3 regions of the Sphingomonas sp. ABOLE genome follow, and region 1 is predicted to be linked to each of the others. Evidence: riboswitches for the same ligand, from Rfam matches in the RefSeq annotation. Region 1 holds a riboswitch; each other region holds the start of a gene.
The links. Region 1 has a riboswitch for cobalamin ahead of CA234_RS16195 (TonB-dependent receptor plug domain-containing protein). Riboswitches for the same ligand answer to the same signal wherever they lie in the genome.
Positions count from the first base shown of each region.

Region 1 (9,390 bases):
CGCGGCACGCCGCGCGCGAAATAGAGGAAGCGCCCCACCCCGCTATCCGACACGGCGGACTGGAAGCCGCGCGTCGCGTAATCGCGGTCGAACAGGTTCTCGACGTTGATGCCGAAACGGTGCCGGCGCGCCGCATCGGGGAACAGGTGCACACCGGCATCGACGATCGCGTACTTGCCATAGTTGCGCCGGCCGAAGCCGCTCGCCGAGGTATAGGCGTCGCCCACCCAGTTGACCGAGGCGTTGGCGCCGATCGGCAGCGTGCGTGGCCGCCACGCGACCGTGCCGCGCGCCAGCTGTTCGGGGGTCCGGTCGCGCTGGAGCGACGAACCGGCGTTGCGCGCGCGGGCATAGGTGTAGCTCGCGTCGAGGTGCCAGGCGTCGGCGATCACCGCGCCCAGCACCAGCTCGGCACCGCGCACGTTCACGCGCGAGTCCGAATTGCGGTAGATGCCGTCCGGATAGGCGGGGTTGGCGGTATCGATATCGATCAGATGATCGATGCGCCGGGCGAAGACCGTGCCCTGCCAGTGGAACAGGCCGCTCGCCAGTGTGCCGCCGATGCTGGCATTGGCGCTAAGGCTCTCCTCCGGCCTGAGGTTGGGGTTGCCGCGTTCGCAGCAGGGATCGATCTGGTAGAGCTGCGAGGCGCTGGGCAGCAGGAACGACGTGCCACCATTGGCCTGGACGAACAGATCGTCGCGCAATTCGATGCGGCCGGTGACGTTCCACACCGTCTTCCGCGATCCGCTGCCATCGTTGTAGCGCAGCCCGGCCGAGAGCCGCGCGCGACGCGAAAGGTCGTCGTTGGTGCGGATCTGGAAGGTGCCGGCATGGACGCGCTCCTCGGTCGCGGCGATCCGCAGCACGTCGTCGCGCCCGCTGAACTGCTGGAAATCATAGCCGATCAGGTAATCGAGCCCGCGATGCGGCCGCAGCTGGACCAGCGCGCTGCCGCCATAGTCCTTGAAGCCCCAGAAGGTGCCGGCGGGGTACACCACCACCGGCGCGCCACCACTCGGGGAGTTGCGGATCTGGACATAGGCGGTCTTCCAGTCGTGGAAATAGCCCTTGAGGAACAGCTGCACCACGTCGCTCCCCACATAATCGAGCCGGGCGCTGGCGATCTCCTCGTTGCGATCGTTGCGGCTTTCGCGGGTGCGGGTGGGGCTGAGATTGTCGAGCTTCGCCTCGGTGTGGATATATTGGAGGCTGAACCGCCAGTCGGGACCGAGATCGTAGCGATATTTGCCGCCGACGGACCACAGGTCGTAGCCGCGGGCACGATCGGTCGCGCTCGGTTCCATCCGGCTATAGGGCTGGTATCCGTCGGAGCGATTGTGGGAACCCCAGGCTACGAACTGGTGCTTGCCCGCCCCGCCGCGCACATAGCCGCCGAGGTTGGTGCCGGCAAAACTGTCGACGCTGGCGTCTACCTGCCCGCCGAAGCGGTCCGAGAAGTCGCGGGTGACGACGTTGATCACGCCCGCGGCAGCCTGTGTGCCGTAGAACAGGCTTTCGCCGCCCTTCAGCACCTCGACCCGCTCGATCATGCTGGCCGGCAGCGTGTCGTTGGGCGAGGTACCGCCATAGAGCCGGTTGTTGATGCGGATGCCGTCCACGGTCCACAAAACGTCCTGCGTCCGCGAGCCCTGCAGCGACACGTCGACATAGCTGAACGGCCCGCTGGCAGGCTGAACGTAGAGACCCGGCACGGTACGCAGCGCGGTCGCGACGTCGATCGCTCCGCTCTCCCGCAGCTGGGTTTCACTGCGCAGGGCCAGATCGCTGCCATAGCGGGCGCGCTGGCGCGGCAGCGTTTCCTCCAGGCTGGTGCCGGTGACGAGCAGCGCGTCGGCGTCATCCTCGGTCTGCGCGTGCACCGGCTGAAGCGAGGCAGCAGCGGCCAACGCAAAAGCGGCCGCAGAGCGAGAAACAATAAGGAACTTCATAGACATACCCCCGGCGTCGTCGACGTCGGGCGGAAGCGTGCCGTTCACGCGAACGGTCGGCGCACGGCGCCGGCCGGACGCCATGGGCGACCGGCGCACGTGACCGATGCGGCTCCCGCCGCTCGTTCGTCGCTCAGACGGAGTACACCGTGCCGCGGCCATCCCCTGGACCAAGGCAAGAGCGACCAGACGCCGGCAGGTCTCCTGGCTCACGGGTCGTCGCTCGACGCACGCCTTCCCAGGCCCTGAGGCCCAGTGGCTGCTTCCGTGGAAGGAAGCCCGTGCGTCTCGCTCACCGCTTACAGTTGCAGGGACAGCCTCGGATTCAGGCGGCATGCCGCCCTCACCGTGTTCCCTTTTAAGCCTCTCGTCGAGGCACCGGCGCGATCTGCGCTCGCGGCAAGAAACGCCGAAAGCGTCGCCTTGGTAGAGGCTCGCGGTCGACACCGCAAGGTGCCGGTCAGCCCGCCCCCCGCTGGGGTTTAGACCTTATCGCTTCCCCGCCCGCGGCGGCTCGCACCACTATTGCGGCCGCGCACCGAGATATGCCGCGAGCCGATCGACCATTTCCTCGGGTATGCGCCGCGCAATCACCGGCATCGTTGCCTGCGACTGGCGGGCATCCACCTGCTTGCCGTCGCCGCGCATCTGCCATAGCCGCGCGGCGAGATAGGCCGGTTTCTGCCCCGCCAGGACCGGATAGGGCTTGCCCGGCGCGTGGCAGCTCGCACAGGCGGGAAGCTGCCGGTTCGGCAGGCCGCGCGAAACGATGCGCTCGGCATCCGCATCGCGGACCTGCGGTGCCTCTCCCAGTCCCGGCAGTGCCGCAAACCGCCGCGCCAGCGCGGCCGCATCGGCATCGCTCAGCAACGCGGCGGCGTTGGCCATCACGCCGCTGAAGCGGTGCCCATCGCGATAGGCGCGCAGCGCCGCTTCGAGATAGGCCGGGTTCTGCCCGCCCAGCACAGGGATGTCGCCCTGCCCCCGCCCCCGTCCATCGGCACCGTGGCAGCCGGCACAGGCCTCGAACCGCGGCGCCCCCGCAATCCCGGCGATGCCGCCGGCCAGTCGCGCATAGTCGGCGGGTGTCATCGTCGGCAGGCGGCGGACGAAGGCGACCATGCGGCGGACCTCGTCCGGCCGGTCACGCGCCGGCCAGGCGGGCATGCCACTGAACTTCACGCCGTGATCGATGATCCAGAACAGCTCGCGGTCGCTCCATTGCTTCGCGGTGCGGGCAAGGTCGGGCGCGGGGGGCGTCGCCGCCTGGAACACCGCGCGCGGCCGCATGCCGGGGGCGCCGTGGCAGGCGGCGCAGCTCGCCGCGAAATGGCCGGCGGCGCTCACCAGCCCCTGGGGATCGGCCGCCGCCCGGGGGCTCTCCAGCGCGCTGCGGGTGCCGACCGAATTGCGCATCACCCAGTGCAGGAACCAGTTGGTGATCGGCCAATGCCCGCTCGACGCGGCGACGTTGATCGCGCCAGACCAGCCGACCGCGAGCGCCAGCGCGACGACGCCGGCCAACGCCAGCACCACGCGCTTCCAGGTGATCCGGATCATCATGCCCGCGCCTCCTGCCGCAACAGCGTGGCCAGCAGCGCCAGCCCGCCGACGAAATAGGCCGCACCACCGACGAGCAGCATCACCACGCCGGCAAGCTGCTGGTCGGCGAGCGGCGCCAGCCCCCAGGGCGCGGCATGCGCCATCGCCGGATAGAGCGGCCGCGGTGCCAGCCCGATCAGCGCACCAAGCAGCGTCATGTGCATCGAGGTGAGCAGCAACGCGCCCACCCCCATCGCCCGCGCGCCCGGTGCCAGCACCGCGCTCCACAGCAGCACGCCCGCGGCGAGGAAGCTCGCCTGCTCGAGCGCCAGCAGTATGGAACTATGCGCCGCCGCCGCCCGCAGCGCCGGCAGGTGCCAGCTCCACACCACGCCGAGCTCGACCATGCTCATCGCCAGCGGCGTGACGATGCGGGGCAGGCGCCGCGCGGGATCCATGCGCGTGCCGGCAATGCCCAGCGCCACGCATGGCGCCGCGACGGCGGTCGCCAGCATGTGCGCGGCCATGTGCCCGGTCATCCCCTGCCCGGCGAGCCTCCAGCCGAGCGCGAGCAGCGCGGCCCCCAGCGCCAGGGGGGCGGCTCTCACCGGCAGTCCCGCAGGAACAGCACCGGCAGCGCGGTGAAGACGACGCCGATCACGCTCAGCCCGGCGAGCAGCAAGGTGGCATAGGCGAGGAAGCGCAGTCGATCGCTGTCGGTGCCGGCTTCGTGCGGCGGATGGTCGCCGGGCGTGCGCGCCTGCACCCAGGCGATCCACCCCGAGGCGAGGATCACCAGCAGTGCCGCCGCCGTGCCGCCCCAGAAGATCGCCGGCGCGTCGACATAGCGCCCGGTCTTGGCGCAGCGCACCGCCGCCCAGAGATAGGAGAAGAGGAAATGCGCCGCCCAGCCCGTCGGCGGTACGATCAGCGTCCACAGGGTGACCCGGAGCGCGCGGAAGCGCTGGTGCAGCCGCCCGATCATGCCACCTCCGGGAACAGGCCCAGCGTCGCCCAGGTGACGAGCGCGGTGAACAACAGGAAATGCTGGTAGAGCGTGACGTTGCGGATGTCGGCATCATGGGTCGGCGTCGCGAGCCCGGCGAGGCTGCGGGCGAGCGCATAAAGCTGTCCGACCACGCCGACGCCGGCATGGGCGACGGTCCAGCCCGTCAGCGTCCAGACAATCGCCGGATAGCTGTGGAGCGTCGGATCGAGATGCGACAGCCAGGGGCCCGCCAGTCCAGCCGGAATCGCCGCCAGCCCGGCGAGCGCGCCTGCCGCCAGCAGCAGCCGCGCCGCGGTCACCGCGCCCCGGCGGTTGGTCTCGCGCGCGGCGAGCGTCGCCGCCCAGCCCAGCACCATCAGCGCCAGCGCGATCATCGGCCAGAACACGCCCGGCCCGGTCATGCCGGGCGGCGGGAAGCTCGGATGCACCGTCCAGAAGAAGTAATAGCCGAACACCAGCCCCGAAAAGGCCGTCGCATCGGCCATCATGGTGATGAACATCGCCCACCAGCCGGGCGCCAGCGGCCCCGCCACATAGAGCGGCAGATCGATACCATGGCCGATCGGCTTGCACGGCTTTTCGGGGATCTCGGCGGTCTGCCACAGCCAAGTCAGCACCAGCGCCAGCGTCAGCACGGCGGCGGCGAGCGCGAGCCAGTAGAGATGGTAGGTCGTCAGGATGAACACCCCGCCCAGCGCCGCCGCCGTCGCCATCGGCACGAAGGACGGCGTCGGCAGCCGCAGCACCGCGACGGGCTTGGCATCGAGCACCGAGGTGATCAGCGATTCGCGCCGCCCCTCCTCGGCATCGGGGAGGAAGAAGCGGCCCTCGTCGACCTTCTTGACGAAATCGGGCTGGTCCCAGATCGGATAGCGGGTCTCGATCAGCGGGATCGAGCGCACGCCCCATTGCTCGCCGCTGGGGGTGGCCAGCCATTCGAGCGTACCGGCATTCCAGGGGTTGCGGGCCCCGAGCGGCCGCCAGGGCGAGCGCAGCAGGTCGATCACGATCAGCAGCACGCCGAAGGCGAACAGGAAGGCGCCGATCGTCGAGGCCATGTTGAGCCCCTGCAGCCCCAGTTCGGCCGGATAGGTGAACACCCGGCGCGGCATCCCCATCAGCCCGGACAGGTGCATCGGGAAGAAGGCGAGGTTGGCGCCTACGAACAGGATCCAGAAGGCGGTGCGGCCGATCCGGTCGCTCAGCTGCTTCCCCGTCACCAGCGGCCAGTAGTAATAAAGGCCCGCGAACAGCGGCATCAGCGTGCCGCCGATCAGCACGTAATGGAGGTGCGCGACGACGAAATAGGTGTCGTGCGCCTGCCAGTCGAACGGCACGATCGCGACCATCACCCCGGTCAGCCCGCCGATCACGAAGATGGCGAGGCTGCCGGTGGCGTAGAGCAAGGGCGTCGAGAAGATCACCCGCCCCGCCGCCAGCGTGGCGATGAAGGCGAAGATCTGGATGCCGGTGGGAATCACCACCGCCTGGCTCGCCGCCGAGAAGAAGGCGAGGCTGATCTTGGGCAGCCCGGTCGCGAACATGTGGTGCACCCACAGTCCAAAGCTGAGGAAGGCGGTGCCCACCGCCGCCAGCACGATATAGGGATAGCCGAGCAGGTGCCGCTGCGCGAAGGTGGGGATCAGCATCGCGAACAGCGCGATCGAGGGCAGGAAGATCACATAGACTTCGGGGTGCCCGAAGATCCAGAACAGGTGCTGCCACAGCAGCGGATCGCCGCCACGGGCAGCGTCGAAGAACGGCCAGCCGAGCAGCCGCTCCATCTCGAACAGCAGGTCGCCCGCGATCAGCGGCGGGAAGGCGAACAGGATCATCACCGCGACGACCAGGATGTACCAGGCATAGAGCGGCATCAGGTTCAGCCGCATGCCCGGCGGACGGCACTTGAGTACGCCGACGATCAGCTCCACCGCCGCCGCGACCGACGAGACTTCGATGAACGACAGCCCCAGCATCCAGATGTCGGCGCCGAGGCCCGACAGGTCGGTGCGGGTGGTCAGCGGCGGGTACATGAACCAGCCGCCATCGGGGGCGGCATTGAAGAAGATCGAGCCGAGCACGAACACGCCGCCGATCAGGAAGCTCCAATAGCCGAAGGCGGAGAGCCGCGGGAACGGCAGGTCGCGTGCGCCGAGCAGCTGGGGCAGCAGGATGATCGAGACAGCCTCGAACATCGGCACCGCGAACAGGAACATCATCGCCGAGCCGTGCAGCGTGAACAGCTGGTTGAAGGTGTTGGCGGAGACCAGGTCGTTCTCCGGCACCGCCAGCTGGGCCCGTATGATCAGCGCGAGCACGCCGGCGAACAGCATGAAGACGAAGGCGGTGCTGGTGTACCAAGGCCCCACCGCGTTGTTGTTGGTATCGCTCCACCGCCGCAGCCAGCCCTTGGGCGGCGCCCATACGGTGCGCAGCCGCTCCTCCTGCGCGCGGCGCAGCTCGGGATCGTCCTGCGCGTGGAGGCTCATTGCAAGGTTCCCAGATAGCGCACAATCGCGCGGGCTTCGGTTTCGGGCAACTGCGGATAGGCGGGCATGCGCGCACCCGGCTTCACGGCGGCGGGTTCGCGCAGGAAGCGCAGCCGGGCAGCCTCGTTATTGGGCAGCGTTCCCGCGCCGATCGTCGCGCGCTGGGCGAGATGGGTGAAATCCGGCCCGATCGTGCCGGTCGCCGCGGTGCCCCGGATCGCATGGCAGCCGCCGCAGCCGTGGCGGAGGAACAGCGCCGCGCCGGGATCCGCGCTCGCCACCGCCGGCCGGCGCTGCGCCGCGAGCCAGCGGTCGAACGCCTCGGCCGGCATCGCCACCACGTCGAACGCCATCAACGCGTGGGACAATCCGCAAAACTCGGTGCACTGGCCACGAAAGCGCCCCGCGCGGGTGGCGCGGACGGGCAGGTCGTTGGTGCGGCCGGGGATCATGTCCATCTTGCCGGCCAGCCCCGGAATCCAGAAGCTGTGGACGACATCGCCGCCCGCCAGCCGGAACAGCACCGTGCGGCCGACCGGAATGCGGATCTCGTTCGCGCTCACCACCGCCGTCCCGTCCGACGGTCGATAGGCGACGCGCCACCAGAATTGCTCGCCGGTCACGTCGATGCGCAGATCGGCGGGGGCCACGCCGCGCGGCCGCATATAGGGCAGGCTGAAGACGAGCAGCGCGGCCAGCACCAGCGCCGGGATCAGCCCGCCGGCGATCAGGATCAGGCGTTCGCCGCCGCGCAGGCTCAGCGCCCCCGGCCGAGCGCGCACCGCCCAGATCATCAACCCTGCGACGCCCGCGGCGACGATCATACCGCCCGCCACCATCACCAGCGTGATGTAATTGATGCCCGCCGCTTGCTCGCCGAACGCCGCGAACACCGATTGGTGGTGGTTACAGCCTCCCAGCGCCATCGTCCCAAGGACGATCGCCAGCCTTCCTTGCCTGCTGGTCCCGGCTCGCATCCCGCCGCCCTATCCCGCGCGGCGTGAGCCGTCCATCAAACGATGGAAACATCCTGTAATATATTGTTTCCAGGCGCTGCAGCAGGGCCGACCCCGCGCTGCGCACGGAACTTGTCACCTCGCTGATGGCCGCGCGGCGTGCGGTGGGGGCGGCGCAGCGAAGACAGGATGCCGACGCAGAGGCCCAGGCACGAGCCGCGTGAAGCGCCAGCTCGGCGAGCGCGGTCCTCTCTGGTGGGAAGACGGCGCGCCGGACTTCAACCGCTACCTGGCACGCAACACGCCCTATGCCGATTGGTACGCGTATCCCGATCCCCCGCCCCCACCGCGCCCCCATCCTGTCGCGGAGACGGCCAGAACGGGCGTCACTTGAGCGGCGTATAGCGGCAGGTGAAGCGGGGCGCCGTGGCGTCGGGCATCCGCGTCAGATGGATGTACAGCCTCTCGCCCATTATGGCGTCGAGATCGAAGACGGCGTCCGCATCGTACAGGTCGTCGCGATGGGCATCCTTCCAGCCGCGGACGGTCCCAAGGGCGCGCGCTTTCGCGTCGCGCGCTGATCCTGCGACGACGAACATGTTCTTATGCTGCTCGGCGAAGTCGACCCCGTCATAGCCGCCGAGGTTGACGAACCAGAGCTTCTCGGGCCCAGCCGACGGCGCGGCGTGCAGTGCGACGGCATGGCCGTCGGCCCGGTCGATCTCGGCCCAGCAGTCGATGTGCAGCGTGCCGGGCGTACCCCACCAGTTGGTGCGCAACCGATCATAAGTGTCCTCGATCCGGTTCGCGACGACAAAGCGGACGTCATGAACCTCGACATGCGCCGACGGATGCTCCCCGCCGGTTTCACGATGCTGCCGAACCGCAGGTCCGCGTCTTTCGTGATCGTCAGCGGCTGCACGATGGTCAACAATGCCGTCGCCGTTTCGGCGACCTGCGCCATCGCGACGAGCGGCAACAGAAGCGCGAGCGCCGAGCATAATGTGCGGAGAACAGTCGATCAGTCTCGTTATGACGGCAACCGATTTTCGGCATACCCTCGGCCACAGAAACGCGTTAGACGCACGTCGGTTACAAATGCCCGCGCAAAAATGGTTTATCGGCGGCACCTGTCCGAAGGGACAGCGCCCTTCCTCTCAAACAAAATCCGCGTTGGCGATGTAGCGGGTCGCGGCCACGCCCCGCTGCCCTGGGGCGACCGTAATATCCATCCCGAACTGGATGGTGACGACGTTGCCGAGCGCCATCGGGTTGAGCTGGAAGTTCATCGTGCTCGCATCCGCTGGCCCCCAGCGACGAAGCTGGTGCCGGTCACCGCGCCGATGCGGAACCTCGTCACCGAAGCGATCGTGCCACTCGCCTGGGGTGCCATGGTAATGCGGATGTTGCGGGCAAGGCACAGGCTGGCCAGGTTGAGCAGG
Region 1 covers NZ_QQWY01000027.1:29,934-39,323, forward strand. Annotated here, with positions in the region: gene CA234_RS16195 (TonB-dependent receptor plug domain-containing protein) at 1-1,952, opposite strand, end outside; cobalamin riboswitch at 2,129-2,350, opposite strand; gene CA234_RS16200 (c-type cytochrome) at 2,475-3,515, opposite strand; gene CA234_RS16205 (cytochrome c oxidase assembly protein) at 3,512-4,102, opposite strand; gene CA234_RS16210 (hypothetical protein) at 4,099-4,479, opposite strand; gene CA234_RS16215 (cbb3-type cytochrome c oxidase subunit I) at 4,476-6,992, opposite strand; gene CA234_RS16220 (c-type cytochrome) at 6,989-7,969, opposite strand; gene CA234_RS16230 (DUF1543 domain-containing protein) at 8,335-8,949, opposite strand; gene CA234_RS25255 (hypothetical protein) at 9,106-9,237, opposite strand; gene CA234_RS16235 (hypothetical protein) at 9,234-9,390, opposite strand, start outside.

Region 2 (9,390 bases), on a different contig from region 1:
CTCGCGGTGGCCCCGGCCTGGTCGCACGACGCCGCCGGAGTGTCCTGTCTTGTCCGTTCTGCCGTTGCGTGCGCGCGTGGCCCTGCTGTTCGCATTGCTGATCGCCGCCAATCTCGCCGCCGGGGGCTGGGCCTTCGCCCTGTTCCATGCCCAGCCGCTGATGCTCGGCACTGCGCTGCTCGCCTGGGGGCTGGGGCTGCGCCATGCGGTCGATGCCGATCACATCGCCGCGATCGACAACGTCACCCGCAAGCTGATGAACGACGGCCAGCGGCCGATCGCCACCGGGCTGTGGTTCGCGATCGGGCATTCCGGGATCATCGCCATCGCCTCGGCCGGCATCGCGCTCGCGACCGGCGCTCTGGCGGGCATGGGGGCCTTCCGGGAAGTGGGCGGGGTGATCGCCACCAGCGTCTCGGCGCTGTTCCTGTTCGCCATTGCCGGCATGAATCTGATTATCCTGCGATCGGTGTGGAAGACCTTCCAGCACGTCCGCGCGGGCGGCGCCTATGTCGAGGACGACCTCAACCTGCTGCTCGCCTCGCGCGGGCCGCTGTCGAAGTTGTTTGGGCCGATGTTCCGACTCGTCAGCAAGAGCTGGCACATGGCGCCGCTCGGATTCCTGTTCGGGCTGGGCTTCGACACCGCGACCGAAGTGGCGATCCTCGGCATGTCGGCGGGTCAGGCGGCGCACGGCGTCTCGCTCGGCACGCTGCTGGTGCTGCCGGCGCTGTTCGCGGCAGGGATGGCGCTGGTCGATACGCTGGACGGGGTGGTGATGCTCGGCGCCTATCAATGGGCGTTCGTCAAGCCGATCCGCAAGCTCTACTACAACGTCACCATCACGCTGATCTCCGCGCTGGTCGCGATCGTGATCGGGGGCATCGAGACGCTGGCGCTGATCGGCGACAAGATGGGCTGGACCGGCGGGGCGTTCGGGCTCGCCGCCGATCTCGGCGCGCATTTCAACGGCCTCGGCTTCGCGATCATCGGCCTGTTCGTCGCCTGCTGGCTGATCAGCTTCGCCATCTATCGCTGGCAGAGGCTGGACGAGATCGAGGTGCGGGTCTAGAGCGGTCCTAGAAGGCTTTCCAGCCTTCGATATGATCGCGCCGGTGCCCCGGACATGGGGCTTAATCGGGAATGCGGTGCGGGGAGGCTGCTCCCCAAATCCGCGGCTGTCCCTGCAACTGTGAGCGGATAGCGCGATGCACTGGCCTCCGCCGAGGGGCAGCCACTGGGCCGACACGGCCTGGGAAGGCGTGCAGCGTGCCGTGACCCGCAAGCCAGGAGACCTGCCGGCGCTACGGTCGCTCTTGCCTTGGTCCAGGGGATGGCCGCGGCACGGTCTTGCTTCCGTTCGAGCGACGAAGCTGTGCGGCTGGGGCTGCACGGTCGCGTGGTGCCGGGCGATTGTCGCGCCCGCCCGTCGTCGCGCGCCGGCCGGACATGCGTCTGGCAAGCCCCGCCGTGTGTTCGCTCGGGCGCGGGGGAAGACATGCATGACCGACCTGGCCAAGGTCCCCGTTACCATCGTCACCGGCTTTCTCGGCGCCGGCAAGACGACGCTGATCCGCCACCTGATCCAGAATGCCGAAGGGCGGCGGCTAGCGGTAGTCGTCAACGAGTTCGGCACGCTCGGCGTCGACGGCGAGATCCTGAAGTCCTGCGCGATCCCCGATTGCCCGGCCGAGAACATCGTCGAGCTGGCCAATGGCTGCATCTGCTGCACCGTCGCCGACGATTTCATCCCGACGGTGGAGCGGCTGCTGGCACTCGAGCCTCGTCCCGACCACATCCTGATCGAGACTTCGGGTCTTGCGCTCCCCAAGCCGCTGCTCAAGGCGTTCGACTGGCCGGCGATCCGCAGCCGCATCACCGTCGACGGCGTGCTGGCGCTGGCCGATGCCGAAGCGGTCGCCGAAGGCCGGTTCGCGCCCGATCTGGTGGCGCTGGAGGCGCAGCGGGCGGCCGATCCGGGAATCGACCATGAGACGCCGCTTGCCGAAGTGTTCGAGGACCAGCTCGCCTGCGCCGACATGGTGCTGCTGACCAAGGTGGATCTGGCAGGACCCGAGGGCGTCGCTGCCGCCCGCGCGGTGATCGCCGCCGAGGCGCCGCGGCCGGTGCCGGTGGTCGAGATCCGCGAAGGCGCGATCGACCCGCGCGTGATCCTGGGGCTGGGCGCCGCCGCCGAGGACGACCTCGCCGCGCGCCCCTCGCATCATGACGGCGCCGACGATCACGAGCATGAGGATTTCGACAGCACCGTCGTGACCTTCGGCGAGATCGCCGATCCGGCCGAGCTGGTCGCCCGCATCGAACAACTGGCGCGCGAGCACAAGGTGCTGCGGGTGAAGGGCTATGCGGCGGTAACGGGCAAGCCGATGCGGCTGCTGGTCCAGGCGGTCGGCAGCCGGGTGCGGCACCAGTATGACCGCCCCTGGCGTCCCGGCGAGCCGCGCGGCACCGCGCTGGTGGCGATCGCCGAGCACGACCATGTCGATCCCGCAGCGTTCCGCGCGGTGCTGGCGGGCTGAGGCACAGGGGCCATGCACGTCCTGTTCCGCGAAACGCACGGGCTGGAGGAAAATGCCGCGCCCCAGGACCTCGGGCAGGCTCCCGCGGACCTGGTGGTGCTGTCCTTTTCCGACAGCGACCTCGGCGCGTTCGCGGCGGCATGGCATGGCCATCGCGACGTGCTGCCCTCGCTGCGGCTGGCGAACCTCGCGGAGCTGATGCACCCGCTATCGGTCGACACCTATGTCGAGCGGACCTTGTCGGGCGCGAAGGCGATCCTGATCCGGCTGATCGGCGGCATGCCCTATTGGAGCTACGGCCTGCAGCAGGTGGAGACGCGGGCACGCGAACGCGGGATCGCGCTGGCGGTGTTGCCGGCGGATGGCCGTCCGGACGAACGGCTGGATGCGGCGTCGACGGTACCGGTCGAAGTCTTGCGAGACCTCGCGCGGCTCTGTGATGCGGGCGGGGCCGCGGCGGCACGCGCCGCCCTGGGCGTTTTGGCGGCGATGGCGCGGCTGCCTTCAGTCGAGCCATTGCCCTACGCCCCGCTGCCAGCGTTCGGTGTCTGGCACCCCGCGCTTGGCGCTTTTCGTCCGCCCGATCGCCAGCCCGGCGATGCGGCGTTGCGGATCCCCGAGGCATGCCCATGGCGGCGGTCGGGTAGGCCGCTGGTGTTGATCATCTTCTACCGCTCGTACCTTGCTGCGTGCGATGTGGGCCCGTTCGAGGCGCTCCACGCCGTGTTCGAGAGCGCCGGTTTCGACACGCTTTCGATCTTCGTGCCCTCGCTCAAGGCCCCGGACGCCCGCGCGCAGGTGGAGCAATGGGTGCGCGACCTCGCCCCCGCTGCTATCGTGAACGCCACCGCATTCTCGGCACGCGACGAGCACGGCCGGTCGCCGCTCGATGCTGCCGGCGTGCCGGTGTTCCAGATCGCGCTCGCTACTGCGTCACGCGAAGCCTGGGTCAGCGCCGAGCGCGGGCTGTCACCGGCGGATCTCGCGATGCACGTCGTGCTGCCCGAGCTCGACGGGCGCCTTTTCGCCGGTGTCGCCAGCTTCAAGCAGGCCGAGGCGCGCGACGAGGCGCTGGGCTTCGCGCGCACGGTGCATCGGGCCGAACCGCAGCGGATCGAGGCGATCGTCACGCGGGTCGCAGGCTGGATTGCCCTCGCGCAGAAGCCCGTAGCGCAGAAGCAAATCGGGCTCGTCCTCTCGACCTATCCCGGCAAGGCTTGGCAGCTCGCGCACGCCGTCGGCCTGGACGCGCTCGCCTCCGCCGAGGCCATCGCTGCCGATCTGGGAGAGCCGGTGGACAGCCTGGCCGAGCGGTTGCAGCGCGACACGCTGCGCTGGCCGCTCGCCGCCTATCGCGAAGCGCTGGCGACGCTGCCTCAGCCGTTGCGGGAGGCCCTCGGCGCGGCATGGGGGGAACCTGATGCCGATGCCGCGTGCCGTGACGGTCATTTCCACTTCCCCGCATTGCAAAGCGGCAAGCTGCTGATCGCGCTCCAACCGGAACGCGGGGCCCCGGCGACGCGAGAGGACAGCTACCACGATGTCGGGCGGGTGCCGCGGCATGGATATGTCGCCTTCTACCTGTGGCTGAAGGCGCAGGGCATCGACGCCATCGTCCATATCGGCGCGCATGGCACGCTCGAATGGCTGCCGGGCAAGGCGGTGGCGCTTTCCGACGCCTGCTGGCCGGAGGCGCTCACCGGCGGTCTGCCGATCCTGTACCCGTTCATCGTCAACGATCCCGGCGAAGCCGCGCAGGCCAAGCGCCGCACCGGAGCGGTCACCATAGGCCATTTGCCGCCTGCACTGAAGACCGCGGGGACCGGCGCCGGCTTTGGCCGGATCGAAGCGCTGCTTGACGAATTTTCCAACGCCGTGGGCCTCGATCCGGCGCGTCGCGATCGTCTCCAGACCACGATCCGCGACGAAGCCCGCGCGGTCGGGCTCGAGGCGGAACTGGGGCTAGACGGTGCCACCAGCAGCGCCGAGGCGATCACCCGCATCGATCGGTTCGTCTGCGACGTGAAGGAAAGCCAGTTTGGTGACGGGCTGCATGTGTTCGGTCGCGGCGCGTGCGGGAACGCGGAACGCGCCGGGCTGCTTGCGGGCCTGGCGGGCAAGCGCGTCGCAGCGGGCCCGTCCGGATCACCCTTCCGCGGGCGCACCGACGTGCTGCCGACCGGCCGCAACCTCTACACGATCGATCCGCGCGCGGTACCCAGCCGCGCCGCGCATGCGCAGGGCATCGTTCTCGCCGACGAACTGATCCGCCGCCACCTGCAGGATCATGGCGACTATCCCAATGGGCTGGTCGTCGACCTGTGGGGGTCGGCGACGATGCGCACCGCCGGCGAGGAGTTCGCGATGGCGCTGCACCTGCTCGGGGCCGCACCGATCTGGGACCCTGCCTCCGAGCGGGTGACGGGCGTCGAGATTTTGCCGATCGCGATGCTCGACCGCCCGCGGATCGACGTGACCCTGCGCGTATCGGGCCTGTTCCGCGATGCCTTCCCGACACTCCCGCAGTTGTTCGGCCAGGCCGTGCGAGCACTGGCGGCGCGTGACGAAGCACCCGAATGGAACCCGTTCGCCGGGAAGGATGCCGGTGCGCGCGTTTATGGCCCGCGTCCCGGCAGCTACGGCCTCGGCATAGGTGATGCGGTCGAGACCTATACCGAAGAGGCGCGGCATGCGGCAGGCGAGGCGTGGCTCGCCGCATCGGACCATGCGTTCGACGGGCATGAGCCCCAGGCCGATCCGGAGGGGCTGCGCGCCAGGGTCTCCGATGCGGATGTGTTCGTGCATCTGCAGGACCTGATCGAAACCGATTTGCTCCTCGCGGCCGACTATGCCGCACACGAAGCCGGGTTTGCCGCCGCCAAAGCGATGCGTGGCGGAACGGCGGCACTCTACCACCTCGACGCACGCGACCCGGCGCGCCCAGTGGCGCGGCCGCTGACCGAAGAGATCGCCCGCGTCGTCCGATCGCGCGCGGCGAACCCGGGCTGGATCGCCGGTATGCGCCGCCACGGCTTTCGCGGCGCGGCCGAGATCGCGGCGACGCTCGATCATCTCGGCGCCTTCGCGCATCTCGCAGGTGCGGTGCCGCCGCAGCTGTTCGACCTCTACCACGATGCGACGCTCGGCCAGCCCGAGGTGCTGGATTTCCTCGCCCGCGAGAACCCGGCGGCACTGGCGGCGATGGAGGCGCGGTTCGCAGCGCTGCACGCCGCTGGACTTTGGCAGACCCGTCGCAACTCCATCCTCGCATCCCTTGGCGGCGCGGCATGAGCGGCTTCCAGGTCCGTGGCTGGTGTCCCGATGCGTGGCGGCCCATGGCGGCGGGTGACGGGCTGCTGGTGCGGGTAAAGCCCCGGCTCGCGCGGCTTACCCGTTCGCAGGTGCTCGGGCTGTGCGACGCGGCGCTGACGCTTGGCAACGGCCTGATCGACCTGACCAGCCGCGGCAATCTACAGATTCGCGGCGTCACCGAAGCGCGCTGGCTCCCGCTGGTCGAGCGGTTGATTGCGCTGGACCTTGTCGATGCCGATCCGGCAAGGGAGAAACGCCGCAACCTGCTGGTCGCACCCGACTGGCAGGCGGGCGACGACACCCATCGCATCGCCGGCGATCTGCTTGCCGCGCTCGACACGCTGCCCGACCTGCCGGGCAAGATGGGGGTCGTGGTCGACGCGGGGCCCGTGCCGCTACTGGCCGATGCGCCGGGGGACTTCCGCATCGAGCGCGGCGTCGAAGGCCCTCTCCTCCTCCGCGCGGCGGGGCGCGCCAACGGGGCGCCCGTCGCAGCCGGAGATGCAGCCGACGCGCTCGTCCGGCTGGCGCATTGGTTCATCGATACCGGCGGTACCGCCGCTGGGCGCATGGCGCGCCATGTCGCGCCGCTCCCGGACTGGGCGAGCGACCGCATCGCACCCGCAGCCCCGGCCAACCCGATTGCGCCGGGGCTGCACCCGCTGGGCGCATCACTCGGCGTGCCTTTCGGACAAGTGGACGCGAGGGTGCTGGCGGACGCGTGCGCGGCATGGGCGGCAGGCGTCCGGATCACGCCGTGGCGCAGCCTCCTAGTGGAAGGTGCCGGGCTGCGCGAGGCCGCCTTCATCACCGACCCTACCGATCCGCTGCTGCGTACCGATGCCTGTGTCGGTGCGCCGGCTTGCCCGCAGGCGAGCGTCGAGACGCGAGCTCTGGCGCGCCAGCTCGCGCCGCTGGTCTCCGGCCGGCTGCACGTCTCGGGCTGTGCGAAGGGCTGCGCGCTGGCGCAGGCGGCGGACGTGGTGGCGACGGGCCGGGACGGCCGGTTCGATCTTGCCTTCGATGCTCGCGCCGGTGCGTCGTCCACCCATGCCGGTCTCAGTCCCGGCGCGCTGCTTACCCTCTTCGGAACCGATTGATGCCCTATCACTACGAAACCGATGGCACCGCCATCTACCGCCAGTCCTTTGCGACAATCCGCACCGAGGCCGATCTCGCCCGCTTCTCGCCCGACGAGGAGCCCGTGGCCGTGCGCATGATCCACGCGGCCGGGATGGTCGAGCTGGCGCCCTATGTCTGCTTCTCGCCCGGCTTCGTGCAGGCGGCCCGGGCGGCACTGGCCGAGGGCGCGCCGATCCTGTGCGACGCACGGATGGTATCGGAAGGGATCACGCGCGCGCGGTTACCGGCCGACAATCGCGTGATCTGTACGCTGCACGACCCGCATGTGCCGGCGCTCGCCCAGGAAATGGCCAATACGCGCTCGGCTGCCGCGCTGGAGTTTTGGCGGCCGCATCTGGCTGGCGCAGTGGTGGCGATCGGCAATGCACCGACCGCGCTGTTCCATCTGCTCAACATGCTCGAGGATCCGACGTGTCCGCGGCCGGCCGCGATCATCGGCTGCCCGGTGGGGTTCGTCGGCGCGGTGGAATCGAAGGCGGCGCTCTGGGCCGCCCCGCCGGTGCCGTGCTGCATCGTCGAGGGGCGGCTCGGGGGCAGCGCGATCACCGTCGCCGCGGTCAACGCACTGGCGAGCCGCGCCGAATGAGCCTGGGCACGATCCACGGCGTTGGCCTCGGCCCCGGCGCGCCCGACCTGCTCAGCGTTCGCGCCGACCGGCTGGTGCGCGACGCCCGCCATGTCGCCTATTTCCGCAAGGCGGGGCGGTCGGGCCAGGCGCGGCGGATCGCGGAGGGCATGCTCCGGCCCGACGCCATCGAGCTGCCGATGGAATATCCGGTGACGACCGAGATCCCGGTCAGCGACCCGCGCTACAATGCCTGCCTGTCCGCCTTCTACGCCGAATGCACCGCGCGGCTGCTGGCGTTGTCGCGCGCCGGAGAGGACGTGGTGGTGCTCTGCGAGGGCGACCCTTTCTTCTACGGCTCGTTCATGCACCTCCATTCCCGGCTGTCGGGCCAGGTGCCGGTGGCGGTCGTGCCGGGGATCACCGGCATGGCGGGGGCATGGAACGCGACCGGCCAGCCGATCACCTGGGGCGACGACGTGCTGACGATCGCGATGGCGACGCTGCCAGAGGCGGAACTCGTCCGCCGCATCCGCGATACCGACGCGCTGGTGGTGATGAAGATCGGCCGCAATCTCGGCAAGCTGCGCCGCGCCGTGACAGCGGCGGGGCGCGAGGCCGAGGCCTGGCTGGTCGAGCATGCGGCGATGCCGGAGCAGCGGGTAACACCGCTCGCCGAGGCGACCAGCGTCACGCCCTATTTCTCGATCCTGCTCATCCATGGCCGGGGGCGCCGCCCATGAGCGGCTGGCTGGCGATCGCCGGGCTGGGACCCGGAGACGAAGCGCTGGTGACGCCAGAGGTCACCGCAGCGCTGGCGGAAGCGACCGATGTCGTCGGCTACATCCCCTATGTCGCGCGGGTGGCGCCGCGCGCGGGGCTGACGCTGCATGCCTCGGACAATCGCGTGGAACTGGACCGCGCGGCGCTCGCGCTCGATCTCGCGGCGCAGAAGCGGCGGGTGGTGGTCGTGTCCTCGGGCGATCCCGGGGTGTTCGCGATGGCGGCGGCGGTGTTCGAGGCGCTCGAAGCCGGGCCGGAGGCCTGGCGCGGGCTCGACATCCGCGTGCTGCCGGGGATCACCGCGATGCTCGCCGCCAGCGCGCGGGCAGGGGCGCCGCTCGGCCATGATTTCTGCGCGATCAACCTCTCGGACAATCTCAAGCCCTGGGCGCTGATCGAGAAGCGGCTGCGGCTCGCCGTCGAAGCCGATTTCGCAATGGCCTTCTACAACCCGCGCTCCAAGGCGCGGCCGCACGGCTTCGCGCGCGTGCTGGAACTGCTGCTGGAGGTCTGCGGCCCGGACCGCCCGATCCTGTTCGCCCGCGCAGTCTCCACCCCGGAGGAAGCGCTGCGGATCGTGCCCCTCGGCAGGGCTACGCCCGAGATGGCCGACATGCGCACCATGGTGATCCTGGGCTCGAGCCAGACGCGCTGGATCGAGGGTACCGCGCGGCCGATCCTCTACACCCCGCGCTCGGTGGGAGCGGGGGCATGATCCAGCCACTCCAGCACCGCCGCCGGATCGGTCACCTCGGTGCGGGGCGGCAGCGCCGGGCGGTCGATCATCAGCACCGGGATGCCGAGCGCGCGCGCGGCGACCAGCTTGGCCTCCGCACCGCTACCGCCGGCATTCTTGCAGACGACCAGATCGATACCGTGCGTCTCCAGCAGCGCCCGATCACCCTCGAACGTGAAGGGGCCGCGATCGATGATCAGCGTGTGGTGCGGAAGAACCGGCCGCACCGCCGGCGCATCGATGAAGCGCAGGACATAATGGTGCTGCGGCATCGCCGCGAAGTCGGCGACGTGCATGCGGCCGAGCGCCAG
Region 2 covers NZ_QQWY01000030.1:45,219-54,608, forward strand. Annotated here, with positions in the region: gene CA234_RS17165 (HoxN/HupN/NixA family nickel/cobalt transporter) at 86-1,072, shown strand; cobalamin riboswitch at 1,097-1,318, shown strand; gene cobW (cobalamin biosynthesis protein CobW) at 1,503-2,540, shown strand; gene cobN (cobaltochelatase subunit CobN) at 2,553-5,831, shown strand; gene CA234_RS17180 (cobalamin biosynthesis protein CobG) at 5,828-6,952, shown strand; gene CA234_RS17185 (precorrin-8X methylmutase) at 6,952-7,581, shown strand; gene cobI (precorrin-2 C(20)-methyltransferase) at 7,578-8,303, shown strand; gene cobJ (precorrin-3B C(17)-methyltransferase) at 8,300-9,058, shown strand; gene CA234_RS17200 (cobalt-precorrin-6A reductase) at 9,025-9,390, opposite strand, start outside.
Region 2: another riboswitch for cobalamin. It lies ahead of cobW (cobalamin biosynthesis protein CobW); the one in region 1 lies ahead of CA234_RS16195 (TonB-dependent receptor plug domain-containing protein).

Region 3 (9,390 bases), on a different contig from region 1:
AGACGCGCAGGGCTGAGTCGAGCGACTCTACCAACAAGGCAGGGGCCGTACCGAGCAATCGGTGCGGCCCTTTCCTTTTGGGCGAATGGAAACATGCCACACCTGTCCTGAAATCGGCTGGCGATGCCAAAGGCTGCCCCTCGATGCCTCTAGTGTAGGAAAATCTGCAGGCGTACCGCGTGGCACCCCGAATCGGTCGGGGCACGGAGACCTGCAGTGGAGCAGTTGGCGAGCGACGGGGATGCCCCCGCGCATCCGCATCAGGAGCGGTTCGCCGCGCTGGCGATCGGCGCGATCGGCGTGGTGTTCGGCGACATCGGAACGTCGCCGCTATATTCGCTCAAGGAAAGTTTCATCGGCCATCACAAGCTGGCCCTGGATCCGGCGCACATCTACGGGGTGCTGTCGCTGATCTTCTGGACGATGACCTCGATCGTCACGATCAAATATGTCGCGCTGATCCTGCGCGCCGACAACAAGGGCGAAGGGGGCAGCCTGGCGCTGCTCGCACTGATCACCCGCAAGATGGGCGACACGCGCTGGCGCGTCGCGATCACCATGACCGGCGTGATCGCCACCGCGCTTTTCTATGGCGACGCGATCATCACGCCCGCGATCTCGGTGCTCTCGGCGGTCGAGGGCCTCACTACCGTCCAGGCGGGATTCACGCCGCTGGTGCTGCCGGTGACCGTGGCGATCCTCGTCGCGCTGTTTGCGATCCAGGCACGCGGCACGGCGGCCGTGGGCAAGCTGTTCGGGCCGGTGATGCTGGTCTATTTTGCGGTGATCGCGGTGCTCGGCATCCGCGGCATCATCGCCGCGCCAGAGATCCTCTGGGCGCTCAATCCCTGGTACGCGATCAAGTTCTTCACGCTCGACCCCGGCCTCGCCTTCCTGGCACTAGGCTCGGTGGTGCTGGCGGTGACCGGCGCCGAGGCACTCTATGCGGACATGGGCCATTTCGGCCGCCGCGCGATCATGGTGTCGTGGCTCTACGTCGCCTTTCCGTGCCTGATGCTCAACTATCTGGGCCAGTCGGCGCTGATCCTGCGCAATCCGGCGATGATCGAGAACCCCTTCTTCCTGATGGCGCCGGACTGGGCGCGCCTGCCGCTGGTCATTCTCGCCACCATGGCGACGGTGATCGCCAGCCAGGCGGTGATCTCGGGGGCCTTTTCGGTCTCGCAACAGGCGGTGCAGCTCGGCTTCCTGCCGCGGCTGCGCATCCTCCATACCAGCGCCAAGGCGGCAGGACAGATCTACATCCCGCTGGTCAATTGGGGCCTGCTGGTGATGGTGGTGCTGCTGGCGCTGGGCTTCCGCAGCTCGAGCAACCTCGCCTCGGCGTACGGCATCGCCGTGACCGGCACGATGTTCATCACCGCCTGCATGCTCGGCGTGCTGACCTTCGCGGTGTGGAAGTGGAACAAGCTGCTCGCCGGCCTCGTCACCGGCATCTTCCTGCTGATCGACGGCGCCTATTTCGCCTCGAACATCACCAAGATCCCCGACGGCGGCTGGTTCCCGCTGCTGGTGGCGGCGGTGGCGTTCGTGCTGCTGACCACCTGGTCGCGCGGGCGCCGGCTGGTGCTCGATCGGCTGCAGGAAGGCGCAATGCCGATCGCGCTGTTCATCCGCTCGGCGGCGCAGACCGCCACGCGGGTGAAGGGCACCGCGGTGTTCCTCACCTCGACGCCGGACAGCATCCCCCCCGCCCTGCTCCACAACCTCAAGCACAACAAGGTGCTGCACGAGCGGATCGTGCTGCTCACCGTCGCGATCGAGCCGGTACCGCACGTCCGCGGCGCCGAATGTAGGTCCATGGAGCCGCTCGGCGACGGCTTCTTCCGCGTCGTCCTCCATTATGGCTTCATGGACGAGGTCGACGTACCGGTGGCGCTTGCGGCGATCCAGGAGTGCGGCGCGCCGTTCCGGCCGATGGAGACCAGCTACTTCCTCGCCCGGCAGACGCTGCTGCCCTCGTCGCGCCCCGGCATGGCGATCTGGCGCGAGAAGCTGTTCGCTTGGATGGTGCGCAATGCGGAAAGCGCGATGGAGTTCTTCAAGCTTCCCACCAACCGCGTGGTCGAGCTCGGCAGCCAGCTGGAAATCTGAACATAAAAATGGGGCGGCTTCCGCAAGGGAAGCCGCCCCAGGCCTTCGGGGTGTGCCCCTTCTTAGCCGGCGAGAACCGCGGTCTTGCCGCTGGCACCCTGGACATCGACCGGCGAACCGCCCGCACGGCGGCGCTGCAGCCAGTCCTTGAGCAGTTCGGCGCAGCTGTGATCGACCGCGTCGAGCCGCGACACGTCAAGCAGCACCGACTTGCCGCCCGGCACCGACTCCAGCCGGTCCGAAAGCTTGGGCAACGTGATGAAGGTCGCCGAGCCGGCGAGCGCGATCCGGTGTTCACCCGCTTCCTCCTGCTGGTCGACCTTGAGGCCGAGGCGACGGAGGTTCGGCACCAGCTCGAGCAGCGACAGCGCGATGCCGACGAGCACGCCGGTGAGCAGGTCCTCGGTCACGACGAGCAGGCAGGTCACCGCCCAGATCGCCGCCGGCAGCACACCGTAATGCGCGAACAGGTGGCGGACATGCTTGAGGTTGACCAGCTTGGCACCGGTCACGACCAGCACCGCACCCAGCGCCGCCATCGGGATCTCGCGCAGCAGCCAAGGCAGCAGGGCGACGAAACCGAGAATCCAGGCGCCGTGCAGGATCGCGGAAAGCCGCGTCTGCGCACCGGCCTGGACGTTGGCCGAGCTGCGGACGATGACGCCCGTCATCGGCAGCGCCCCGGCGACGCCGCACAGCAGGTTGCCGATGCCCTGCGCGCGCAGTTCCTTGTTGTAGTTGGTGCGCACGCCGTCGTGCATGCGATCGACCGCGGCGGCCGAAAGCAGCGTCTCAGCGCTGGCGATGAAGGCGAGTGCGATCGCCGCGGTGATGACGCTCGGGTCCATCCACTTGGCGAAGAAGCCGTTCTCCGGCAGCGCGATCGCCGAGACGATGTTCGAGGGCACGCTGACGCGGGTCACGTCGAAGCCGAAGCTGAACGCCACCAGCGTCGCCGCGACCACGCCGACCAGTGCGCCGGGGACGAGCTTGACCGCGGCGGGCTTGAACTTGTCCCAGCCGAGCATCGTCGCGATCGTCAGCAGGCCCAGCGCAAGCGCCATTTCCGTCGAGGCGAGGTCGCTCGACAGGCCCAGCACGCGGCCGGGCATCGCCGCCAGGTTGGCGAGGCCGCTCGACAGCGGCTTGGCGTCGAACAGCACATGATATTGGCCGACGACGATCAGGATGCCGATACCGGCGAGCATGCCGTGCACAACGGCAGGCGAGATCGCGCGGAACCAGCCGCCAACGCGCAGCACGCCGGCAATCACCTGAATGGCGCCGGCGAGGATCAGGATGGGGCCGAGCGCGGACAGGCCCTGCTCGCGCACCAGTTCGAACACGATGACGGCGAGGCCCGCCGCCGGGCCGCTGACCTGCAGCGGCGAGCCGGCGAGGAAGCCAACGACCAGGCCACCGATGATGCCGGTGACCAGGCCCTTTTCGGGCGGCACGCCCGAGGCGATGGCGATGCCCATGCAGAGCGGCATCGCCACCAGGAACACGACGATGGACGCCGTGAAGTCGCGCACGAAGCTCTTAGGCTTCGGTGCTTCCGCGACCGTGCTCATTCGGCTGCCTCCGCATATTCGATGTCGCGCGCCAGCCGCTGGCCGGCCGGGAGCGCCACCGGCATCGGACGATCTTCGCGAATCGGCATGAAGCGGCCGCTCTCGCCGTCGAGGCCGAGCACAACGCCCGCGCCGATATCGACGAACCAGCCGTGCAGCGCGATCTCGCCGCGCGCGATGCCGGCCGCGACCGATGGGTGGGTGCGCAGGTGCGCCAGCTGGACGACGACATTCTCGAGCGCGGCGGTGCGGACCGCATCGGCGCCCTGCAGATTGTCATAGCCGCCGTCGACGACGCACTTGGCGGCGTGGCTGTGGCGCAGCCAGGCGGTGACGTTCGGCATGCCTTCCAGCATTTCCGGGTTCATCAGCGCCTTCATCGCGCCGCAGTCCGAATGGCCGCAGACGATGATGTCGCGCACGCCCAGCGCCGCGACCGCATATTCTACGGTCGACGAAACGCCGCCATTCTGGGTGGCGAAGGGCGGCACGATGTTGCCGGCATTGCGGCAGACGAACAGGTCGCCCGGGTTGGCCTGGATGATCTGCTCGGGCACCACGCGGGAGTCGGCGCAGGAGATCATCAGCGCCTTCGGGCTCTGCCCGTGCGTGGCAAGCTTGGAATAGAGGGCGTGCTGGTTCGGGAAGACCTGCTTCTCGAAATCGACGACGCGTCCGATCACTTCGTTCACGGCTTGCTCCTGTAACACACCCGCGACGCGGGCATCTCTTCAGGATCGCACACTATCGATCGCCATTTGCTGCATCGCGGCGCGTTCGTAAGAAAACGTTGCTAAGCCCCTGCGCCATTGCGCGGCAGGAGGATTTCGGCGCAGAGCCCGCCGCCCTCGCGATTGGCAAGGCGAAAGCTGCCGCCCTCCGCCTCCGCCGCCCGCGCGACGATCGACAGGCCGAGGCCGAACCCCACGGTGTCGCGCGAACGTGCCGCGTCGAGCCGGACGAAGGGCTGCATCACCCGCTGAAGATCCTCCTCGGGAATGCCCGGCCCCTTGTCCTCGACGCGGATCGCCACCGCGCCGTCCGCGGGCACCAACCGGATGCAGCATTGGCCGGCATAATGAACGGCATTGTCGACGAGGTTGTTGAGCGCGCGCTTGAGCATCAGCGGGCGCAGGACATGCTCGAAATGGTCCGGGCCGTCATATTCCACGTCGCGGCCGTGATCGGCATTGTCGTCGGCGATCGTCGCGCACAGCACCGCGAGATCGACGCGCGCCGGCGTTTCCTTGTCCCCCTCCCCGCCAAGGAACGCGAGCAGCGACGAAATCATCGCCTCCATCTCGGTGATGTCGGTCTCGACCGCGGCGTGCACGTCCGGATCGGCGATCGCATCGGCGCGCAGACGCAGCCGGGCCAGCGGCGTGCGCATGTCGTGGCCCACGGCCGCGAGCGCCTGGGTGCGATCGGCGATCAGCCGCTGGATGCGCTCCTGCATGCGGTTGAACGCGCTGATCACTCGGCGCAGTTCCTTCGGACCCGCTTCCTCCACCTTCAGGATGGTGCCGGTGCCGAAGCGGTCGGCAGCGAGCGCCAGCCGTCGCATCGGCAGCAGCATGCGCCGGAGCAGGATACCGCTGATCAGGATCAGCGCCAGCGCCGGTGCCAACGCGAGCAGTATCCGCGAGAGGCCAAGGTCGGCAGCATGGACATGCTCGCGCGTTCGAAAATACATCCAGCTGCCGTCGGGCATCGGCACGGCGCCGACGATCAGCGCCTTGCTCCCTTGCGAGGTGAGTCGCAGGCGCAGGCCGTTCGAGGCGAGCGTCGGCTCCCAGAGCACGACCTGCTCGTAGAGACGGTCGAGGTCGGGCTGCTCGCGCAGGCCGCTCGGCAATTGCGGCATCCACCGCACTTCGTAGCGCGAGGTGGTGAATTCGACCGCGAGGTCCTCGCGCCGCGCGGGCGGCTGCTCGGCGAGCAGCTTGCGCGCGATCACCAGATGCTCGGCCAATCGCCGCGCTTCGTCGTCGCGCACCGCGAACTGGCTGGCCCGCTCGTAGAGCAAGGTCGATACGGCGAATTCGATAAGGATGGTCAGCAGCAGGATCGCGAAGACCTGCCCGATCAGCCCGGAGGGACGCTTCAAAAACGCCCTCAACTGCGCGTCACGGGCACGTTGAGCGTGTAGCCGATGCCGCGCACGGTCACGATCGGCGCCTGGTGACCCGCATCGGAGAGCTTGCGCCGCAGCCGGCTGACCAGCACGTCGATGCTGCGATCCGAGCTGTCGCCCAGCCGGGTGCGCGACAGTTCGATCAGCCGCTCTCGCGAGATCACCCGACCCGAATGGTCGCACAGCGTGACGAGCAGGTCGAATTCGGCACCGGTAAGGTCCACCACGGCACCGGTCGGCGACAGCAGTTCGCGACGCGGCAGGTTGACCGTCCAGCCGTCGAACTGGATCTCGCCCTTGGGCCGCTCGGCGGTGTCGCGTTCGCCCGCGCCGCGGCGTAGCACCGCGCGCACCCGCGCCACCAGCTCGCGCGTACCGAACGGCTTGGGAAGATAATCGTCGGCGCCCAGCTCGAGCCCGACGACGCGGTCGGTCTCGCTGCCCTTAGCCGAGATGAAGATGATCGGCACCGAGCTCTTCTGGCGGATGGCACGGCACAGATCGATGCCGCTGGTGCCCGGCAGCATCACGTCGAGCAGCACCAGGTCCACCGGCCCCTGCTCCAGCGCCAGCCACATCTCCGGCGCCGACGAAGCGGGACGCACCGTATAGCCGTTTTCCTGGAGCGCGCGGGCGGTCAGCGTGCGAAGTTGCGGATCGTCCTCGACCAGGACGATCGTGGGAAGGCTCAGCGGGGGTTCACCTGCATACATCGCGAAGAAACCTAGGGACAGCGATCCGGAGGGTCAACGCCGCCCGGCCGCATTGCGGCGTGACGCGCGTCACGGGCAGTGCGTCTCGTCAGCGGTACAAGGCCCCATATCGTGGGGAAACTATCATGCAGATGCCGCGCCTCCAACGTTCCGTCCTGCCCGGTCGCGCGCGTGCGAATCGCGGCACCCTGGCGGCCATCGAACTCGAAGGCTTGAACCAGGATATGGCGCCCGCACGCGACGATCCGGCGTTCGGCCCGCGCCATCTGCTCGCGGCGCTCGACGGGCTGTCGGCAGCGGTGATCGAGGCGACGGGAAGCTGGGCCTTTCTCACTGCCGAGCGGATCCAGCTGATCGACGCCGCGCACAAGCTCGCGTGGCTGCTGGTTCGGGTGAACCGCAGCGAATCGATGGTCGCCCGCGCACCGGACCTCGCCGCCACGACGCGCGCCGTCGCGGCCGCTACCTATCGCCTGCGCGCCGTGCAGGAACTGGGCGACGGCGCCGATGCGATCCAGCCGCTGTTCGAATTGATCGTCCGCATCGACCAACTGCTGCCGCGCACTGCCCAGCTCTACCAATAATCACGCGCGGCGCTGGCATATCGCCGATAGCGGAGCTAGAGGAGCGGCGAAGGTTCTACCTTCGAACCCATGCCGGTGCCCGTTCGCGGGCGAGAAGGGAATGCGGTGCGGGCGCTTCGGCGCTCCAAGGCCGCAGCTGCCCCTGCAACTGTGAGCGGCGAGCGGCCGGGCAAAGGCCATTGGGAGCGATCCCGAGAAGGCGCCCGAACCGCGATGACCCGCAAGCCAGGAGACCTGCCGGCACGGGGTCGCTCACGCCTGGTCCAGGGTGCGGCCACGGCGCGGAATCCTCCGTTCGAGCGACGAGAATGTGCCGGGCACGCGACTGTGCGCCCGGTCGATTGTCATTGCAGGAACGAGGCGACGAACGTGTACATCAATGCTTCCCCCAAGCGCGGCGCAGGCGCGGCATGATCGATCTGTCGAGCGTCGCCGCGTTCGATCGCGCGCTGGCTTCGCTGCCTTCTCGCGACGCGGCTGCCGCGGATGCCGCGCGGCAACGCCAGCAGCAGCTCACCAAGCCGCCGGGCTCGCTGGGGCGGCTGGAGGACCTCGCGATCTTCCTCGCCGGTTGGCAGGGCCGTGCGCACCCCTCGATGGATGCGGCGCGGGCGGTGATCTTCGCCGGCAACCACGGCGTCGCCGCGCAGGGCGTCAGCGCCTTCCCCGCTGAAGTGACCACGCAAATGGTCGCCAATTTCGCGGCGGGCGGTGCCGCGATCAACGCACTGACCGGCGCGATCGGGATGCGGCTGGACGTGGTCGCACTCGACCTCGACCGCCCCACCTGCGACTTCACCACCGGCCCGGCGATGGACGAAGCCGATTGCCTTGACGCACTCCAGCAGGGCGCCGCGGTGGTAACTGCCGATACCGATCTGCTGCTGCTCGGCGAGATGGGCATCGCCAACTCGACGGCGGCCGCGGCGCTTTGCCTGCGCAGCTTCGGGGGCACGCCGGCGGATTGGGCCGGCCCCGGCACCGGCCTCGACGCGCACGGCGTCGGCCACAAGGGCGCGGTGATCGCCCGCGCGATCGAGGTCCATGCCGAGGCACTCCACACGCCCTTCGAGACGCTGCGGCGGCTGGGCGGTCGCGAACTGGCGGCGATTGCCGGCGCCGTCCTCGCCGCGCGCCATGCGGGGGTGCCGGTGCTGCTCGACGGCTTCATCTGCTGTGCATCGCTCGCGCCCTTGGCAGCGACGGCACCCGGCATCGTCGACCATTGCATCGCCGGCCATTGCTCAGCCGAACCCGGCCATGCACGGCTGCTCGCGCGGCTGGGGCTGGAGCCGCTGCTGCGGCTCGACATGCGGCTGGGCGAAGGCAGCGGCGCAGCGGTGGCCGCAGCGGTGCTGCGCTCGGCGCTGGCCGCGCACAACGGCATGGCGACCTTTGCCGAGGCAGGCGTCGCCGGCGGCGCATGAGCGGCATCGTCCTCCACCTGCTGCGCCACGGCATCACCGAGGCCGACGGCCGGCTGATCGGCCGCACCGACGCGCAGCCGCTCGCGGAGGGGGTCGACGCCTGCGTCGCGCGCGCAAACGGGCTGGCGGTGGACGCAGTGGTGAGCTCCGATCGCGCCCGCAGTGCGGTACCTGCAAGGCAGATCGCGGCCGCCCTGTCCCTTGAAGCCGGCGAAGACCCTCGCTGGCGCGAACTCGATTTCGGCGCATGGGACGGGCTGTCCTTCGACGCGATCGACGCCGAGGCACTCGCCGCATTCCAGGCGGAACCGGCGCGTCATGTGCCCCCCGGCGGCGAAACCTGGCCGGCACTTGTTGCGCGCGTCGGCGACGCGATCGATGCCATCGACCGCCCGACCCTTGTGGTAACCCATGGCGGTGCGATGCGGGCGGCGCTCGCCAGCCTGTGCACCTTCGACTTCCCCCACCTCTGGAACATCGCTTTGCCCCATGCCGCGCTGCTGAGCCTGCGCGTTTGGCCCGGCACCCCGCGCGTCGGCCAGATCATCGGACTCGTGACATGAGAGAATTCGTCCTCGCCCTCCAGTTCCTCACGCGCCTGCCGCTGCCCGCGGTTAAGGCGAACGACGCGACCTTCGCCCGATCGATGCGCTGGTTCCCTGCGGCCGGGCTGCTGGTCGGGCTGGTGCTGCTCGTCGCCCTGTTGCTAGGCAATTTGCTCGATCCCTGGACCGGCGCCCTGCTCGGCCTCTTCGCCTGGGTAAGCGTCACCGGCGCGCTCCATCTCGACGGGCTCGCCGACCTCGCCGATGCCCGCGGCGCGCTGCACAAGGGGGGCGAGCG
Region 3 covers NZ_QQWY01000006.1:67,630-77,019, reverse strand. Annotated here, with positions in the region: gene rplI (50S ribosomal protein L9) at 1-16, shown strand, start outside; gene CA234_RS05565 (potassium transporter Kup) at 226-2,115, shown strand; gene CA234_RS05560 (SulP family inorganic anion transporter) at 2,178-3,689, opposite strand; gene CA234_RS05555 (carbonic anhydrase) at 3,686-4,381, opposite strand; gene CA234_RS05550 (ATP-binding protein) at 4,483-5,796, opposite strand; gene CA234_RS05545 (response regulator transcription factor) at 5,805-6,515, opposite strand; gene CA234_RS05540 (hypothetical protein) at 6,662-7,120, shown strand; cobalamin riboswitch at 7,177-7,377, shown strand; gene cobT (nicotinate-nucleotide--dimethylbenzimidazole phosphoribosyltransferase) at 7,531-8,547, shown strand; gene CA234_RS05530 (histidine phosphatase family protein) at 8,544-9,110, shown strand; gene cobS (adenosylcobinamide-GDP ribazoletransferase) at 9,107-9,390, shown strand, end outside.
Region 3: another riboswitch for cobalamin. It lies ahead of cobT (nicotinate-nucleotide--dimethylbenzimidazole phosphoribosyltransferase); the one in region 1 lies ahead of CA234_RS16195 (TonB-dependent receptor plug domain-containing protein).